3 regions of the Acidovorax sp. GW821-FHT10A04 genome follow, and region 2 is predicted to be linked to each of the others. Evidence: predicted binding sites of a transcription regulator. Region 2 holds the regulator's gene; each other region holds the start of a gene.
What was found. Region 2 encodes FNR, which switches genes on or off when oxygen is low (the NO sensors DNR and NnrR bind a similar motif). Its sites were predicted from a motif close to TTGATNNNNATCAA; they were not measured.
Positions count from the first base shown of each region.

Region 1: a site for FNR is predicted at 1,233-1,246, ahead of AC07PF_RS27625 (hemerythrin domain-containing protein). Genes of this name have one in related genera too.
Region 3: a site for FNR is predicted at 1,119-1,132, ahead of AC07PF_RS22695 (universal stress protein). Genes of this name have one in related genera too.

Region 1 covers NZ_JBWKNZ010000017.1:21,424-24,691, reverse strand. The annotation lists gene AC07PF_RS27635 (CsbD family protein) at 216-434, shown strand; gene AC07PF_RS27630 (hypothetical protein) at 560-1,141, shown strand; gene AC07PF_RS27625 (hemerythrin domain-containing protein) at 1,309-1,803, shown strand; gene AC07PF_RS27620 (hypothetical protein) at 1,824-2,147, opposite strand; gene creD (cell envelope integrity protein CreD) at 2,144-3,268, opposite strand, start outside.
Region 2 covers NZ_JBWKNZ010000006.1:190,194-193,461, reverse strand. The annotation lists gene AC07PF_RS14980 (Bug family tripartite tricarboxylate transporter substrate binding protein) at 1-383, shown strand, start outside; gene AC07PF_RS14975 (histidine phosphatase family protein) at 546-1,118, shown strand; gene fnr (fumarate/nitrate reduction transcriptional regulator Fnr) at 1,123-1,842, opposite strand; gene hemN (oxygen-independent coproporphyrinogen III oxidase) at 2,015-3,268, shown strand, end outside.
Region 3 covers NZ_JBWKNZ010000011.1:222,279-225,546, reverse strand. The annotation lists gene AC07PF_RS22705 (EAL domain-containing protein) at 1-193, shown strand, start outside; gene AC07PF_RS22700 (2OG-Fe dioxygenase family protein) at 290-1,051, shown strand; gene AC07PF_RS22695 (universal stress protein) at 1,253-1,690, shown strand; gene AC07PF_RS22690 (tripartite tricarboxylate transporter substrate binding protein) at 1,757-2,740, opposite strand; gene bktB (beta-ketothiolase BktB) at 2,907-3,268, opposite strand, start outside.

The sequences.
Region 1 (3,268 bases), on a different contig from region 2:
GCTGCAACACCCGCTTTTTTCGGCGATCACAAACGGTCCAAACGCCTTAACGGGCGTTTGTCCGGCAAAGCCGTAGGCATGCGCCGACGCGGGTTCCATGGTGCGGACTACGCCCCGCAGGCGGGCCCGTTCTTACAGTCTCTCCATCGCATCACGCAAGTGTTCCACGCAATCCGAGTGGATGGCTGAAGCGACATGTTTGGAGGATGCACACCATGAATGAAGACACCATCAAGGGCAACTGGAAGCAGTTCAAAGGCAAGATCACCGAGCAGTGGGGCAAGCTCACCAACGATGACCTCGACGTCATCGATGGCAAGCGCGAGCAGTTCCTGGGCAAGCTGCAGGAACGCCAGGGCATTGCCCGCGACGCCGCCGAAAAGCAGCTCAGCGACTGGCAGAGCCGCCACCCCGACTTCCGCTTCAACGACTGACATGGCCGTGGCGCACCGGTAGCCAGAACCCTCCAGGGCCCAATACCCTGCAGTTGGCGGGCCACCGAATGCACATCGCTCTTTCATCGCCCTACAAGACACCCTGAGACCCCGAGGAGAACACCATGAAATTTGCCCGTACCCTGATCGCTTCCATTGCCGCTGGCCTGCTGGCCACTTCCGCCATGGCCATGACCGACGCCGAGTACAAATCTGCCAAGGACAAGATCTCGGCCGACTACAAAGCCGCCAAGAAGAACTGCGACACCCTGAAGGACAACGCCAAGGACATCTGCGTCAAGGAAGCCAAGGGCGCCGAAAACGTCGCCAAGGCCGAGCTGGATGCCCAGCACAAGCCTTCCGACAAGGCCACGAACAAGGCCCGCGTGGCACGTGCCGATGCCGACTACGATGTGGCCAAGGAAAAGTGCGATGACCTCAAGGGCAACGCCAAGGACGTGTGTGTGAAGGATGCCAAGGCAGCCCACACCACCGCCAAGGAAAACGCCAAGGTCGCCAAGGCCGCAGCCAAGCCCGCCGACAATGCCGCAGAAAAGGGCGCCCAGGTCGCCGAAGCCCGCAAGGACGCCACGGCTGAGAAGAACGAAGCCAACTACAAGGCCGCCAAGGAACGCTGCGACGCCATGAGCGGCGACGCCAAGTCCAAGTGCGTGGACGACGCCAAGCGCATGTACGGCCAGAGCTGAGCGCGCTGAACCCGGCCCCTGCTCCTGCAAGGAGCGGCGGTGCCCCAGGAGAGCCCCGCCCCGTGCGGGGCTTTTGCATTGGCGGCGCTGTCTGACCTGGGTCAAAGCGGCCCGGGCCGGGAGTCCCTAAGCTGGCCCTTCAATGGTTTGCAAGAACGGAATGGCACATGGCAGCACTGGAATGGTCTGACGCACTGGCACTGGACCTGCCGCTGATGGACGAAACCCACGAGGAGTTCGTCGACCTCCTGGCCCAGGTGGAGCGCTCGGACGACGCGCGGCTGCTGGCCCACTGGCAGGCACTCGTGGCCCACACCGAGCAGCACTTCGGCATGGAGGATCGGTGGATGGCCGCCACGCGCTTTGCCTCGGGAAACTGCCACAGCATGCAGCACAAGGTGGTGCTGCAGGTCATGCGCGAAGGCGCCGCGCAGGCGGGGCAGGGCGACCTGCAGGTGCTGCGCATGATGGCCGCCGAGCTGGCGCTGTGGTTTCCCCAGCATGCGCAGACCATGGACGCGGCGCTGGCCCTGCACCTGCGCCGTGTGGGCTTCGACGCGTCCACCGGCGTGGTGAACGCACCGGACGCGCTGCCCGGCGGGCTGGTGCATGGCTGCGGCGGCGCGGGCTGCTCGTCCCCGGCGCAGCCGGTGGCTGCCTGAGCCACCGCCGGGCCCCGTCCTCAGCGCTCCAGCAAGCCGGCCGGGTGGCGCGGCAGCCGCAGGATCGCCATGTGCCACGACAGGTCGCGCAGCGCTGCACGCAGGGCGGCCGAGGCCGGCGTGCCCGGCGTATCCGGTGGGCCATAGGCGGCCCGCAGCACGGCCTGCTTGGCACATTGCAGCGCGGCCCGGTCCTGCGCCCGCAGGGCGGCCAGCAACTGGTCGCGGTGGCGTTGCACGCGCCGGGCCTCGGCACTCGACAAAGACCGTGCGGGCGCAGCGGCAGGCGCTGCCAAGTGCTGCTCCCAGGCCGACGGAGGCTGTCGCGTGGCGGATGTGTTCACGACGGGCTCCCTGGCTGGGTGGCGGTGGCCAACCCAGGTTGGGCGGGCGGGCGGGGCGTGTTGGCAGCCGGGGTCAGTCCGTACCAGTTGACCTTGCGGGTCAGCACCATCACGGCCGCCAGCACCAGGAAGAGCGCGATCGCACCCACGGCCAGCGCGGTCTGCTCCAGCTGCAGCAGCACGTAGAGCAGGCCATACAGCAGGGCAATGGCTGCGCCGAGCGGGATGCCGCGCGCCAGGCTGCCCAGCATGTGGCTCGCGTAGTAGGCCAGCAGCAGCACGCAGGCGGTGGCCGCGATGCCGTAGGCGATGCCGAAGGGCAGGTGCTCCGACAGGCTCACCAGCAGCAGGAAGAAACTGCACAGTGCGCTGCCCACCAGCAGGTACTGTACGGGGTGCACGCGCAGCTTCTTCATGAGCTCGAACAGGCCCACGGCCACGAAGGTCAGCGCGATGAACAGCACCCCGTACTTGGTGGCGCGGTCGGCCAGGGTGTAGGGGTTCACCGGGTCGACGAAGGCCACGCTGAAGCTGTCGGCGCAGTCGCTGGCGGTGCCGCCGCCCGGTGCCGCGTACTCGTTCGGGCTGTCCTGGCCGTTCACGCAGATGCGCTTGCTGTTGGCGATGTCCTGCTGGGCCGTGGTGGCCAGCGACGACAGGCGCCATTGGGCGGTGAACCCGTCTTTCGTCACCTCGCGTTCAGAGGGGAGAAACCGCCCCGAGAACGAGGGATGCGGCCAGCCGCTGGTCATCTGCACCTCGGTGCTGCCGCCCAGGGGCACGATGGAAAGGCGCTCGGTGCCCACCAGTTCCAGGTCCAGCGTGGCCGTCAGGCCCTCGGCCCGGCCGCGCACCGACTCGGGCAGGCTGACATGCAGGCCGCGCGTGTAGGTGGGGTGGAAGGTGCCGGGCTTGAGCGGCAACGCCTGCTCGCCCAGCGTGACCTGGGCCATGCGGATGCCGCGCGCATCGCCCACGGCCACCATCAGGATGGGGGCGCCGCAGTGCATGCGCGAGCCCTTCATGGTGCTTTGCGGCTGCAGGCTGCCAAGCGCACCCCACTGCGCGGTGATGTGCGACTTGAGGTTGAAGGTGTTGACCTTGTGCAGGCCGCGGGCGCG
Region 2 (3,268 bases):
GCCAGATCCCCGCGATGATGGTCGACCTGGCCGCCGGCGGAGCCTTCATCAAGGCCGGCAAGGTGCGCCCCCTTGCTGTGGCCAGTGCCAAGCGCCTGCCGCAGCTGCCCGATGTGCCGACCTTCGCCGAGTTGGGCTTCAAGAACGTCGAGGCCTCGGCCCAGGTGGGCATCGTCGCGCCCGCAGGCACACCGGCGGACGTGGTGGCCTCGCTGCAAAAACAGGTGGCTGCGGCCATCAACCAGCCTGCGGTCAAGCAAAAGCTCATCGACTTCGGCATCGAGCCGGTAGCCAGCACCCCGGCCCAGTATGCGGACCTGATCCGCACCGAGACGGACCGGTGGCACAAGCTGATCAAGGCGCAGCGCATTTCGCTCGATTGAGGAGGGAGCACGCACGCTCCCGCCAAGACCCCTGGGCCGCTGCAGGTTTGCGCCGGGCAGGGGCCATCGGGCCACTCCCCGCTACAGTGGAGCCCAGCGGTTCCGTCCGCCACGGGGAGTTTCATGCTGTCCTGCCATTCCCATCATCGTCTGGACGCGGCCATGGGCCGGCGCGCCGTGCTGGGTGCCGGCCTGGCCTTTGCCACGCTGCGCGCCTGGGCGTCCCAGGATTCGCAAGCCGAGGCCCTGCTGCGCGAGGGTGGGGTGGTGGCGGCATTCCGCCATGCCCTGGCGCCGGGTACCTTCGATCCACCGGGGTTTCGCCTGGGCGATTGCAGCACGCAACGCAACCTGAACGACCAGGGCCGTGCGCAGGCTAGGCGCACGGGTGCATGGTTCAAGGAACGCCAACTGCAGCCGGCCAGGGTGCTTTCAAGCCCCTGGTGCCGCTGCATCGACAGCGCCACGCTGGCATTCGCCGCGCCCCAGGTGTGGCCCGCGCTGGGCTCCCCGCGCGGCACGCCCGAGACCACGGGCGCCGAGCATCTGCGCGAACTGCGCCAGGCGCTGGTATCTGTATCCGAGCGCCCCGGCCGTTTCGAGGCCTGGTTCACCCACATGTTCGTGCTGTCCGACCTGGCGGGCGGCAACACCAGTTCCGGCGAGGCGCTGATCCTGCGGGTCGACCGCAGCGGCAAAGTCGAAGTGCTGGCCCGCCTGCAGGTTCCCGGCTGAAGGTTCAGCTACAGGTCTGCGAATTGACGATGCGCTTGAGCGCATCGGTATCGAGGATGCGCACGTGGCGCTGCTTGACCTCGACGATGCCGTCCTCGACGAACTTCGAGAAGGTGCGGCTCACGGTTTCGAGCTTGAGGCCCAGGTAGCTGCCGATCTCCTCGCGCGTCATGCGCAGCACCAGCTCGGACTGCGAGAAACCGCGTGCATGCAGGCGTTGCACCAGGTTCAGCAGGAAGGCCGCCAGGCGCTCCTCGGCGCGCATGCTGCCCAGCAGCAGCATGACGCCGTGCTCGCGCACGATCTCGCGGCTCATGATCTTGTGCACGTGGTGCTGCAGGGCCGTGACCTCGCGCGAGAGTTCCTCGATGCGGTCGAAGGGCATCACGCAGACCTCGGCATCCTCCAGCGCCACGGCGTCGCAGGTGTGGTGGTCGTTGACGATGCCGTCCAGCCCGATGATCTCTCCCGCCATCTGAAAGCCCGTCACTTGGTCGCGCCCATCCTCGGTGGCCACGCAGGTCTTGAAGAAGCCGGTGCGGATGGCGTACAGCGAGGTGAAGGTCTCGCCGTTGCGAAACAGCGTGCCGCCGCGCTTGACCTTGCGCCGCGTGGCCACGATCTCGTCGATGCGCTCCAACTGGGCGTCGTTCAGGCCCACGGGCATGCACAGCTCGCGCAGGTTGCAGTTGGAGCAGGCGACTTTGATGGTGAGCGGGTTCATGGGGGCAGCAGCTGTTGGGGGTTGCGAGCGGATCGCATCCGGCGAGAGGAGCGTGGTGGTGGCTGACATGAATCAAATTGTGGGCCCTGTGGGCCTCGCAACACTTGATCCAGGTCAAGGACGGGGGCGCAGGCCTGCGGCAAAGTGCATATCCAACAAGGAAACGCTCCCCATGACCGCTGTGACGCCCGAACTCCTGACCCGTTTCGACGTGCCGGGCCCCCGCTATACCTCCTACCCCACGGCCGACCGTTTCGTCGAGGCTTTTGGCGAAAGCGACTATGTGCTGGCCCTGGCCCAGCGCAAGGCGGGCACGCCGGGCAAGGCGCTGCCGCTGTCGCTGTATGTGCACATTCCGTTCTGCGAGTCGCTGTGCTACTACTGCGCCTGCAACAAGATCATCACCAAACACCACGACCGGGGCGACGTGTACCTGCGCTACCTGGCGCGCGAGGTGGAGCTGCACACGGCCCACTGCGGCACGGGCCAGGTGGTGAGCCAGCTGCACCTGGGCGGGGGCACGCCCACCTTTCTGTCGGACGACAAGCTGCGCGAGCTGATGGCGGTGCTCAAGCGCAGCTTCACGTTTGCGCCGGGCGGCGAATACTCGATCGAGGTGGACCCGCGCACCGTGACGGCCGAGCGTCTGGCGGTGCTGGCCGAGCTGGGCTTCAACCGCCTGAGCTTTGGCGTGCAGGACTTCGATGCCGACGTGCAGAAGGCCGTGCACCGCGTGCAGCCGGCCGGGCAGGTGTTCGTGCTGGTGGAGGCGGCGCGCAGCCTGGGCTTCGAGTCGGTCAACGTGGACCTGATCTACGGCCTGCCGCGGCAGACGCCCGAGTCCTTCGACCGCACGCTGGAGCAGGTCAAGGCCCTGCGGCCCGACCGCATCGCCCTGTATGCCTACGCCCACCTGCCTGAGCGCTTCAAGCCGCAGCGGCGCATCGTGCCGGCGGAGCTGCCGGCGGCGCCTTCCAAGGTGGCCATGCTCTCGCGCTCGCTGCAGCAGTTCATGGACGCCGGCTATGTGTACGTGGGCATGGACCACTTCGCGCTGCCCAGCGACGCGCTGGCCGTGGCCAAGCGCCAGGGGCGGCTGCACCGCAACTTCCAGGGCTACAGCACGCAGCCCGACTGCGACCTGATCGCCCTGGGCGTGTCGGCCATCGGCCGGGTGGGCGCCACCTACAGCCAGAACGCCAAGACCCTGGACGAGTACTACGACCTGCTGGACCAGGGCCGCCTGCCCGTGGTGCGCGGCCTGGCACTGAACCGCGACGACCTGGTGCGCCGCGCCGTCATCATGGCGCTGATGTGCCAGGGCGAGCTGCTGTTCGAGTCCATCGAGGCGGGCTGGCTGATCGATTTCAGGCGCACCTTCGCGGCCGAGCTGGAGCAACTGGCGGGCCTGCAGGAGCAGGGCCTG
Region 3 (3,268 bases), on a different contig from region 2:
CGCTGCCATTGCCCGCACCATCGTCAACCTGGCGCACAGCCTGGACCTGGGCGTGATCGCTGAGGGGGTGGAAACCCCCGAGCAGCGCGATATGCTGGCCAGCGTGGGCTGCCTGCACTACCAGGGCTACCTGTTCGGGCGTCCGGCGCCAGCCAGTGCGCTGCCGCGCATTGCGGCGCAGGTGGTGGTCTGAGCGGTTTGCGCTGCATCATCTCCCCTGCTGGCCGGCGCACCCTGAGCGAGCTGGCTGCGGGCAATGCCGGCGCATAGGCTTTATGCTTGGGCTCCTATGGCCCAAGTCACTTTTTCTCCCCCGTTCACCGCACCCTCCGGGACTGCGGCGCAACTGCACAGCGCGGGATTCGCCGTGCTCTCGCCCGCCGATGTGGCGGCCTGGATCGGCTGTCCGCTGTCCGAGCTGCTGGCATTCAACGCCGATTGGCAGGCCTTGCCGCCCGACGAATTCCTCAAGGACGGCGGGCGCTACCGGCGCCGGCGCCATTCCTGCTTCGTGGTGCAGCAGGGGCAGGTGCAGCAGGTACCGCACCGCGCGCATTGGCAGCCTGTGGAGTACAACGCACTGCATGGCGGCATGGAGCGCTGGTTTGCGCCCATGGAGGCCGGCACCGTGGCGCAGCCCGCGTGGTCGCAGTTGCTGGTGGCACTGGCCGGTGTTTCCGACGCGGTGTTTGCACCGGGCCAGGTGCCCCAGGCCTGGTCCGTGGAGGCGCACCAGTTCCGCATCGATACCGAAGGCGGCATCGGCCGGCCCACGCCCGAGGGCGCACACCGCGATGGCGTGGACCTGGTGGCCGTGTTCCTGGTGGCGCGCGAGGGCATCAAGGGCGGCGAGACCCGCGTCTTCGAGGCCAACGGCCCTGGTGGCCAGCGCTTCACGCTCACCGAACCCTGGTCGCTGCTGCTGCTCGACGACGCACGCATGATCCACGAGTCCACGCCCATCCAGCCCGTCGCCCCCGGCGGCTACCGCGATACGCTGGTGGTCACCTGCCGGCGCGGAGGGTTCCAGGGCGCGGATGTGGTCGGGTAGACCGATCCACGTGTGTAGGACAAGGCGTCGTCATGGTGGGCAAATGGCAGGATCGACCGCTTGCTGTTTGATGTCGATCAAGATGCGATGTATGGTGCAGGTTCACACTGTCCCTCATCGCACCAAAGGCGGCGCCCAGGGCCAGCGGACAGCTGGTTGCGGACACCACCGAGGGTGCATTCAATGCAAGGAGAAGACACCATGTTCAAGCACATTCTGGTTCCCATCGACGGTTCCGACATTGCCTCGCTGGCAGTGGCCAAGGCGGCAGGCCTGGCCAAGACCTTTGGCAGCGACGTGACCGCCTTGTACGTGGTCGATCCCTATCCGTTCACGGGCGTGGGCGCCGATTTTGCCTATGGCCAGGCGCAGTACCTGAGCGCCGCCACGGCAGAAGCCAATGCCGCGCTGGAGAAGGCGCGCACCGAGCTCGCGGCCGCCGGCGTGCAGGTCAGCACCGTGGTGGGTGAAGGCCATACCGTGCACGATGGCATCCTGAGCGCCGTGCTGAGCACAGGCGCCGACCTGGTGGTGATGGGATCGCACGGTCGCCGCGGCCTGGAGAAGCTGGTACTGGGCAGCGTGACCCAGCGCGTGCTGGGTGCCGTTCACGTGCCCGTGCTGGTGGTGCGGACCTGAGCCTTCGGCGCCTGACAAAAAAATGGCTCCCGAGGGAGCCATTTTTCATGGGTGCGGTAAAAGCGCTTATTCGATCTTCGCGCCGGAGGCTTCCACGATGCCCTTCCACTTGGTGTAGTCGGCTTTGAGCAGGGCGTTGAGTTGTGCGGCCGACATGGCTTCGGGTTCGGCGCCCTGGGCGTGGATGGCGGCCTTCATGTCCTCGGTGGCCAGGAGCTTGTTGATCTCGGCATTCAGGGCCGTGACCACGCTGGCCGGTGTGCCAGCGGGGGCAAACACGCCGTACCAGGTGCTCACGTCGAAGCCCTTGAAGCCCGATTCGGCCACGGTGGGCACGTCGGGCATGGAGGAGCTGCGCTTGGCCGAGGTCACTGCCAGGGGACGCAGCTTGCCCGACTTGATCTGGCCCATGGCCGAGGGCACGGAGGACATCAGCAGGTCCACGTTGCCGGCCAATGCATCCATGAGCGCGGGGTTGGATCCCTTGTACGGGATGTGGCTGAGCTTCAAGCCCGCGGCCTTCTCGAACAGGTCGCCGGCGAGGTGGATGGAGGTGCCGTTGCCGGGCGAGCCGTAGGTGACAGTGCCGGGGGCCGCCTTGGCGGCGGCGACCACGTCGGCCAGGGTCTTGTACTTGGAGTTGGCGCTGGTGGCGATGACCACGGGCGTGTAGGCTACGTGGGCCACGGCGGTCAGGTCCTTGGTGGGGTCCCAGGGCAGGTTCTTGTACAGCCAGGGGCCGATGACCAGGTTGTCCTTCTGGCCCATCACGATGTCGTAGCCCGTGGGCGCGGCCTTCACGGCTTCGCCGATGCCGATGGTGCCGCCCGCACCCGCCTTGTTGTCGGCGACCACGGTCCACTTGGCGCTTTCGGTGAGCTTGGTGGCCACCAGGCGCGAGAGGATGTCGGTGCCGCCGCCCGGCGGGAAGGGCACGATCAGGCGGATGGGCTTGTTGGGGTAGCCGGCAGCGGGAGCGGGCGCCTGGGCATAGGCGGTGGCGCCCAGGGCGAGGGCCAGCGCACTAAAGGAAATCAGGGTGCGAATCATGGTGAAAGATGTCTCCGTCGGTTCAATGGTTGGGCGCGGCTGCTTGGCGCGCGCTCCACTCTGCTGATCTGGGCCAGCACCTCGCCATGATCGCTGATCCGGCGCGGGTGCTGCCTTGCCAATGCGGGGTGGCAGCATCGCCGGTGGCGATGGCAGCCCCGGGTTATCAGATGCGCTCGAAGATCGCGGCAATGCCCTGGCCGCCACCGATGCACATGGTCACCAGCGCATAGCGGCCCTGCACGCGCTGCAGCTCGTGCAGCGCCTTCACGGTGATCAGCGCGCCCGTGGCGCCGATCGGGTGGCCCAGCGAGATGCCCGAGCCATTGGGGTTGACCTTGGCCGGGTCCAGGCCCAGGTCCTTGGTCACCGCGCAGGCCTGGGCGGCAAAGGCCTCGTTGGCCTCGATCACGTCCAGGTCGGCCACCGTGAGGCCGGCCTTCTTGAGCGCCAGCTGCGTGGCCGGCACCGGGCCGATGCCCATGTACTTCGGGTCCACGCCGGCATGGGCGTAGGCCACCAGGCGCG